Regions from separate parts of the Saccharopolyspora sp. NPDC045839 genome, predicted to be linked through region 1. Evidence: riboswitches for the same ligand, from Rfam matches in the RefSeq annotation. Region 1 holds a riboswitch; the other holds the start of a gene.
What was found. Region 1 has a riboswitch for cobalamin ahead of AC07EQ_RS12955 (HoxN/HupN/NixA family nickel/cobalt transporter). Riboswitches for the same ligand answer to the same signal wherever they lie in the genome.
Positions count from the first base shown of each region.

Region 2: it holds a riboswitch for cobalamin, as region 1 does, so the genes downstream of both, metE (5-methyltetrahydropteroyltriglutamate--homocysteine S-methyltransferase) here and AC07EQ_RS12955 (HoxN/HupN/NixA family nickel/cobalt transporter) in region 1, are expected to answer to the same signal.

Region 1 covers NZ_JBWKKH010000007.1:198,285-201,450, reverse strand. Annotated here, with positions in the region: gene AC07EQ_RS12970 (DMT family transporter) at 1-68, opposite strand, end outside; gene AC07EQ_RS12965 (LysR substrate-binding domain-containing protein) at 159-1,013, shown strand; gene AC07EQ_RS12960 (DUF1876 domain-containing protein) at 1,064-1,333, opposite strand; cobalamin riboswitch at 1,754-1,878, shown strand; gene AC07EQ_RS12955 (HoxN/HupN/NixA family nickel/cobalt transporter) at 1,956-3,011, shown strand; gene cobA (uroporphyrinogen-III C-methyltransferase) at 3,157-3,166, shown strand, end outside.
Region 2 covers NZ_JBWKKH010000027.1:96,081-99,246, forward strand. Annotated here, with positions in the region: gene metE (5-methyltetrahydropteroyltriglutamate--homocysteine S-methyltransferase) at 1-1,689, opposite strand, end outside; cobalamin riboswitch at 1,822-2,060, opposite strand; gene AC07EQ_RS30900 (RNA polymerase sigma factor) at 2,311-2,805, shown strand; gene AC07EQ_RS30905 (methylated-DNA--[protein]-cysteine S-methyltransferase) at 2,805-3,166, shown strand, end outside.

The DNA.
Region 1 (3,166 bases):
AAGCCGCTGGCCCAGATGACGACGATCGGTGCCGCCAGCGGCAGCGGGATCGAGCGGGTGCCCTTCATGATCCCAGCCTCGCCCGCCCGGCCCGGCCGCGTCCAACAACGATAAGTGATCGCGATCGATTTCAATTGCTGATCGGTTAGGGTGGCCGCATGAGTGCCGTACTGGACATCGTCGCGTTGCGCAGCATGGTCGCGGTCGCCGACTGCGGCGGGTTCCACCGGGCCGCCGCCGCGCTGTGCCTGACCCAGTCCGCGGTCAGCCAGCACCTGCGCAAGCTGGAGCGGGTGCTGGACCGGAAGCTGGTGGTCCGGGAGGGGCGCCAAGCCAAGTTCACCGCGTCCGGAGAGCTCCTGCTGGCGGAGGCGCGGCGCATCCTCGACGCGCACGACGAGGCGCTGCGCCGGCTCGGCGCGGAGGAACGCCGCACGCTCGTCTTCGGCTCCACCGAGCACGCCGCCGACCGGCTGCTCCCCGAGCTGGCGACCCGGATGCGAGCCGCCTTCCCGGGGTTCGAGGTGCGGTTCCGGCTGGACCGGACGGCGCGGCTCGCGGAAGCGGTGGATCGCGGCAGCATCGACATCGCCCTGCTGATCGACCGGTCGGTCGGCGGGCGGAGCCGGGACGCGGGCCGGCTCCGGCTGGACTGGTACGCGGCACCGGACTGGGCGCCGCCGGGCCCCGGCGAGCCGCTGCCGATGGTCGTCTTCGACGAGCCCTGCATCATGCGGCGGCTCGCGGTCGACGCGGTGACCGGGATCGGCCGGCACCCGGACCTGGTGTGCGAGGCCGCCGATCTGGCCGGGGTGCTCGCGGCCGCGCGGTCCGGCCTCGGCGTCACGCTGCTGCCCTCGGCGAAGCCGCGCCTGGAAGGGCTGGTGGTGCGCGCCGACCTCCCGCGGCTGGATTCCGCGCCGCTGCGGGTCCGGGCCCGCCCCGGACTCGACGACGACCTCGCGGACCTCGTCGCGAAGACGGCGCGCGAGGTGGTCGAAGCGCATTCGTGAGACATGCCGGAGGACGCCCCCGACGGATCGGAGACGCCCCCGGCTGCGCGTCAGGCGGGCAGGTGCACGCGGCGGTGCAGCCGCTCACCGATGTCGCTGGCCGCGTTGTCCAGCAGCTTGTGCGCCAGTTCGAACAGGGCGCGGGCGATCGCGATCTCGTCGCCGATCTGCGGTACCTCCGGGTCGTCCGGGTGGCGGCGCGCGGTGCCGTGCCCGTGCAGCGCCTGACCGCTGGGGGTGGTGAACCCGACGTCGGCGGTGGTCTTCGCGCCCGCCTCCACGACCTGGAGGTTCAGCGTGATGGTGTGGGTCTCGTTCATGGTCGTCTCCTGTCCCCGTCGGCCCGCGTTCCCGCAGGCCCTTGAGGTCGCCGTAGCCCAAGCATGCGCTGGCCGACCGGAGCGGCGGAAGACCGGTGTTCACCCATCCGGGTCACCCCGGCCGGCCGCGCAGACCGGTACGCGCGACGTACCCAACCGGCCCTCGTCGCCAAACGAGGCGCGTCGCCGCGATCGGCCTGCGCCGCTCGGTCCTGGCTCCGCCGCTCGCTCCAGGTCGCTGCGCCGGCTCGGAAGCGAGTGCGGCGTTTTCGCGCGAAACCGGCGCCTGCCAGGCGTGCGAAACGCCGGTTTCGCGCGAAAACGGCGCTCGACTGACGCGCCGCCGCCCGGACGTGATCGACTTCACCCGGGGTTTGACCTCGGGTCGCGGGGCAGGCAAGGATACGGCCGCCGACAGTGCAGGAACCCGGTGCGAATCCGGGACGGTCCCGCCACTGTGACCGGGGAGTGGGCCCCACTCGTTGCCACGGCTGCGTGCAGCTGGAAGGCAGGGGTGCCGCGTCGATCCGGGAGTCAGGAGACTGCGCGCCGGCCCCGCGCCGCGCCGCGGCGTGCGGACACCGAGCCCCTCGGGCGGGAAACCCAGGAGGTCGGATATCCCATGTCTCGGGATGCCGAAGAGAGCCGGCCGCAGGCCGGTTGGGGCGCCATCGAGCGCCGGAAAGCAGCGGTCGTGCTGGCCGCCGTCGGAGTGCTCCACCTGGCTGGTTGGGGCGCGTACCTGCTGCAGCAGCAGGAGTTCGACGCAGTGGGAGGGCTGGCCGCCGCGGGAATGACCGCATACCTGCTCGGATTGCGCCACGGGTTCGACGCCGACCACGTCGCAGTGATCGACGACGCCACGCGGCTGCTGATGCAGCGCGGCAGGCGACCGGTGTCGACCGGCATGTGGTTCGCCCTCGGGCACGCCAGCGTCGTGCTCTTCCTCGCCGTCGCGGTCGCATTCATCGCCGGACCCGCCGCGCAGCAGTGGGCCGAGGAGGCCGGCGTGCGGATCGCCACGGCGGTGGACCTGATCGTGATCACGGTCCTGACCGCGCTGGCCGTGCTCAACGCGCTGGTGCTGCGCGATGCCCTGCGGCTGCTGCGCCGTGCCCGCCGCGGCGCGGTCGACGAGGCCGAGGTCGAGCTGGTGCTCGGGCGGCGCGGCCTGCTCGCCCGGGTGCTGCGGGGGCGGATGCGCAACGTGGCCCGCTCCTGGCACCTGTTCGGCATCGGGCTGCTGTTCGGGCTCGGCATGCAGACCGCCACCGAGATCACCGTGCTCGCCATGGTCTCCCCGACCGAGCACCTGTCCGCGATCGCCGTGCTGAGCCTGCCGCTGCTGTTCGCCGCCGGAATGTGCACAGTGGACAGCGTGGACGGCATGCTGATGTCCCGGGCCTACACGTGGTCGCTGGCGCGGCCGCTGCGGCGGTTGTGGGTGAACGTGACGACCACCGCGCTGACGGTGGTGCTCGCCGCGGTCGTCGCGCTGGTCGTCCTCGCCGGGTTGCTCCAGGAGCTCGGCGTGTCCTTCGCGGAGCCCATCGCGGCCATCGGCGACCACTTCGAGCTGCTCGGCTATCTGACGCTGGCCGCTTTCATGGCAGTATGGGGCGGCGCCGCGCTCTGGTGGAAAGTCGCCGCCCGCGGCGGCGACGCGGAACGCGCGTGACCGGCGTCCACCGGCTGTGCCAGGTGGCGCCCCGCGGTCAGGCCGGTGATCGTGAGCCACGACGAGGTGGCCTACCGCGTGGCTGCGCCCCCGAGCACAAGGCCCCGGCGAGTTCGCCGGGGCGGAGCCGACATGGACTACGGACATGACCAAGC
Region 2 (3,166 bases), on a different contig from region 1:
CACCGGGCCGGTGAGCATGCCCTTGACCGGCTTCTCGGTCAGCCGCTGCGCATAGCTCGCCCACTCGACGGTGATCGGCGCCGGGCGGGAGACGTCGCCGTAGAGGATCGGCGGGCGCACGCACCGCGAACCGTAGGACTGCACCCAAGCGTTGTCGGTGCTGGCGAAGCCGTCCAGGTGCTCGGCGAAGTACTGCACCATGTCATTGCGCTCCGGCTCGCCGTGCACCAGGACATCGAGCCCGAGCCCTTCCTGCAGGCGGATCACGCGCTCGATCTCGTCCTGCATCCGCCGCCGGTACGTCGCCTGGTCGATGCGGCCCGCGCGCACCGCGGCGCGCGCCTTGCGGACGTCCGTGGTCTGCGGGAACGATCCGATCGTCGTGGTCGGCAACGGCGGCAGGTTCAACGCCTTCTGCTGCGCCGCGCGCCGCGTGTCGTACTCGCCGCGCTGCGTGTATTCCGGCCGCAGCGCCTGCAACCGAGCGCGCACGCGATTGTTCCGGACCCGGTCCGCGCCGGCGCGGTCGGCGATCGCGGCGCGCGCCTCGGCCAGCTCGTCGGCCACCGCGTCGCGGCCCTCGCGCAACGCGCGGCCCAGCACGACCACCTCGCGGACCTTCTGCGCGGCGAACGCCAGCCAGGACTTCACCTGCGGGTCGATGCCGGTCTCCGCATCGACGTCGTAGGGCACGTGCAGCAGGGAGCACGACGTGCTGACCGCGACCTCGTTCGCCGAGCCGAGCAGCGTGGCGGCGGTCGCGAGCGCCTTGTCGAGATCGGTGCGCCAGACGTTGCGCCCGTCGACGAGCCCGGCCACCAGGGTCTTGCCGCTCAGCCCGCGAACCGACGACAGGACGTCCACTGTGGACTTACCGGCGACGAGGTCGGCGCCGATCGCTTCGACCGGGCTGGACGCCAGCACCTCCAGTGCCTCGCCGAGATCGCCGAAGTATCCCGCGACCAGCAGTCGCGGCCGCTCCGCCAGATCGCCGAGACGCTGGTAGGCGGCGCGCAGGGCGGCGAGTTCGGCCGGCGAGCGGTCGGCGGCGAAGGCGGGCTCGTCCAGCTGCACCCACTCGACGCCCGCGCGGTGCAGCTCGCCGAGCAGCTCCGCGTAGGCGTCCAGCAGCGCGTCCAGCCGGTCCAGTGGCCGGAACGACTCCGGTGCGTCGTCCGCGGACTTGGCCAGCAGCAGGAACGTGAGCGGACCGACCAGCACCGGGCGGGTGGTCACGCCCAGCTCGGCGGCCTCCCGGTACTGCTCCACGGGAGCCCTGTCGGCCAGCGAGAACTGCGTGTCCGGGCCGATCTCGGGCACCAGGTAGTGGTAGTTCGTGTCGAACCACTTCGTCATCTCCAGCGGCGGCTCGGACGCCACGCCGCGCGCCATCGCGAAGTAGGTGTCCAGCGGGCCCAGCCCGAGCTTCGCGAAACGCGGCGGGATCGCGCCGAAGGTGACCGCGGTGTCCAGCACCTGGTCGTAGTACGAGAACGTGTTGCCCGGCACCGAATCCAGGCCCGCGTCCCACAGCGAGCGCCAGGTCTGGACGCGGAGTTCGCGCGCCACCGCGCGCAGCTCCGCCTCGCCGATGCGGGACGACCAGTAGCGCTCCAGCGCGCGCTTGAGTTCCCGGTCGGGGCCGATCCGGGGGTATCCGAGTACGGTAGATCCGATCTTGCTGGTCAACGCCCTCTCCTCGCGAGCTCGACGGCAGATGCCCCGAGGTCCGGGAAGGCGCAGGCGGACCGGCGCGCACCACACGGCGCGAGCCGGTCGTCCGCCGGGTCCTCCCGCGAGACCTCGGACCGCGCGCACCGTCCGGTGCGCGCACCGGTGGCAGGTCTTCGGACTCGCGGGCGCGTCCCGGCCGGAGCCGGGCTTCCTAGTGGCCGTCGCTTCCCAGGCACGCGTGCCCAGTGCTGTGCCCGGTCTGGGACCGGGGACGGCGTTCGTTCCCACTCACCGCTGCGGGGCAGTCCCGGATTCCCACCGGGTTCCCTCTTGCCTCGTCCACCCCGCTTCAAGGGAGCGGACGAACCACCAGCACAACGGAGGCTACCGATCGGGGGGCCGTTGGCAAGGGCCGGTGCCGCGCCCGACCCGCGCCGGGCGCCCCCTCGCGGCCGTCGATCCCCGGGCTGAACATGATCTTCCGGCCCATCGCCGCACCTCCGGTGAGACGCTCGTCACGCGGCACCGCCGCCGGCGGCCCGTTCCCGAAACGCGGGATCGCCACGTCCGGGTGACGATCGCGGAAACGGGCCGATCCGCATCTCACGTTTCCGCGACGCGGGGCGTCTACGGGGAGTGAAAGTGAGACCGTTCGAGCAGATCGTTGACGAGTACGGCCCCATGGTGCTGCGAGTGTGCCGGGCCGTGCTCGGGCCGGCCGACGCCGAGGACGCGTGGTCCGAGACGTTCCTGGCCGCACTGCGCGCCTACCCGGAGCTGGCCGAGGACACCAACGTGGAGGCGTGGCTGGTCACGATCGCCCACCGCAAGGCGGTCGACGTCACCAGGGCGACGGCCCGCCGGCCGGTGGTGGTCGAGCGCCTGCCCGAGCGGCCCAGCACGACCGGCCGCCCGGAGGACTGGGACGGCGACCTGTGGGCCGCGCTGAGCGCGCTGCCGACCAAGCAGCGCATGGCGGTGGCCTACCACTACCTGGCCGGCCTGCCCTACGCCGAGATCGCCGCGATCCTCGGCGGCAGCACCGACGCCGCCCGGCGGGCCGCCGCGGACGGCATCAAGGCCCTGCGCACGACCTATAAGCCCACCACGAGAGTGGGGAGGGAAGCGTGATGATGACGATCCACGAATCCGACGACGGACACCTGTTCGACGCGCTCCCGGCGATCGACTTCAACACCAGCGAGCGGCTGCACATCGACCTGGTGAACGCGGCCCAGCGGGAAGGGCTGCTCGACGTCGCGTACCGCACCGTCGGCACCCCGGTCGGCGAGCTGCTGCTGGCGGCCACCGAACGCGGCCTGGTGCGGGTCGCCTTCGACCGCCAGGGGCACAGCTCGGTCCTGGAGTCGCTGGCCGAGCTGATCAGCCCCCGCATCCTGCGGGCGCCGGCCCGGCTCGACGAAGCGGCCCGCCAGATCGACGAGTACTTCGCCGGGCGGCGGCGGACCTTCGACCTGCCACTGGACTGGCG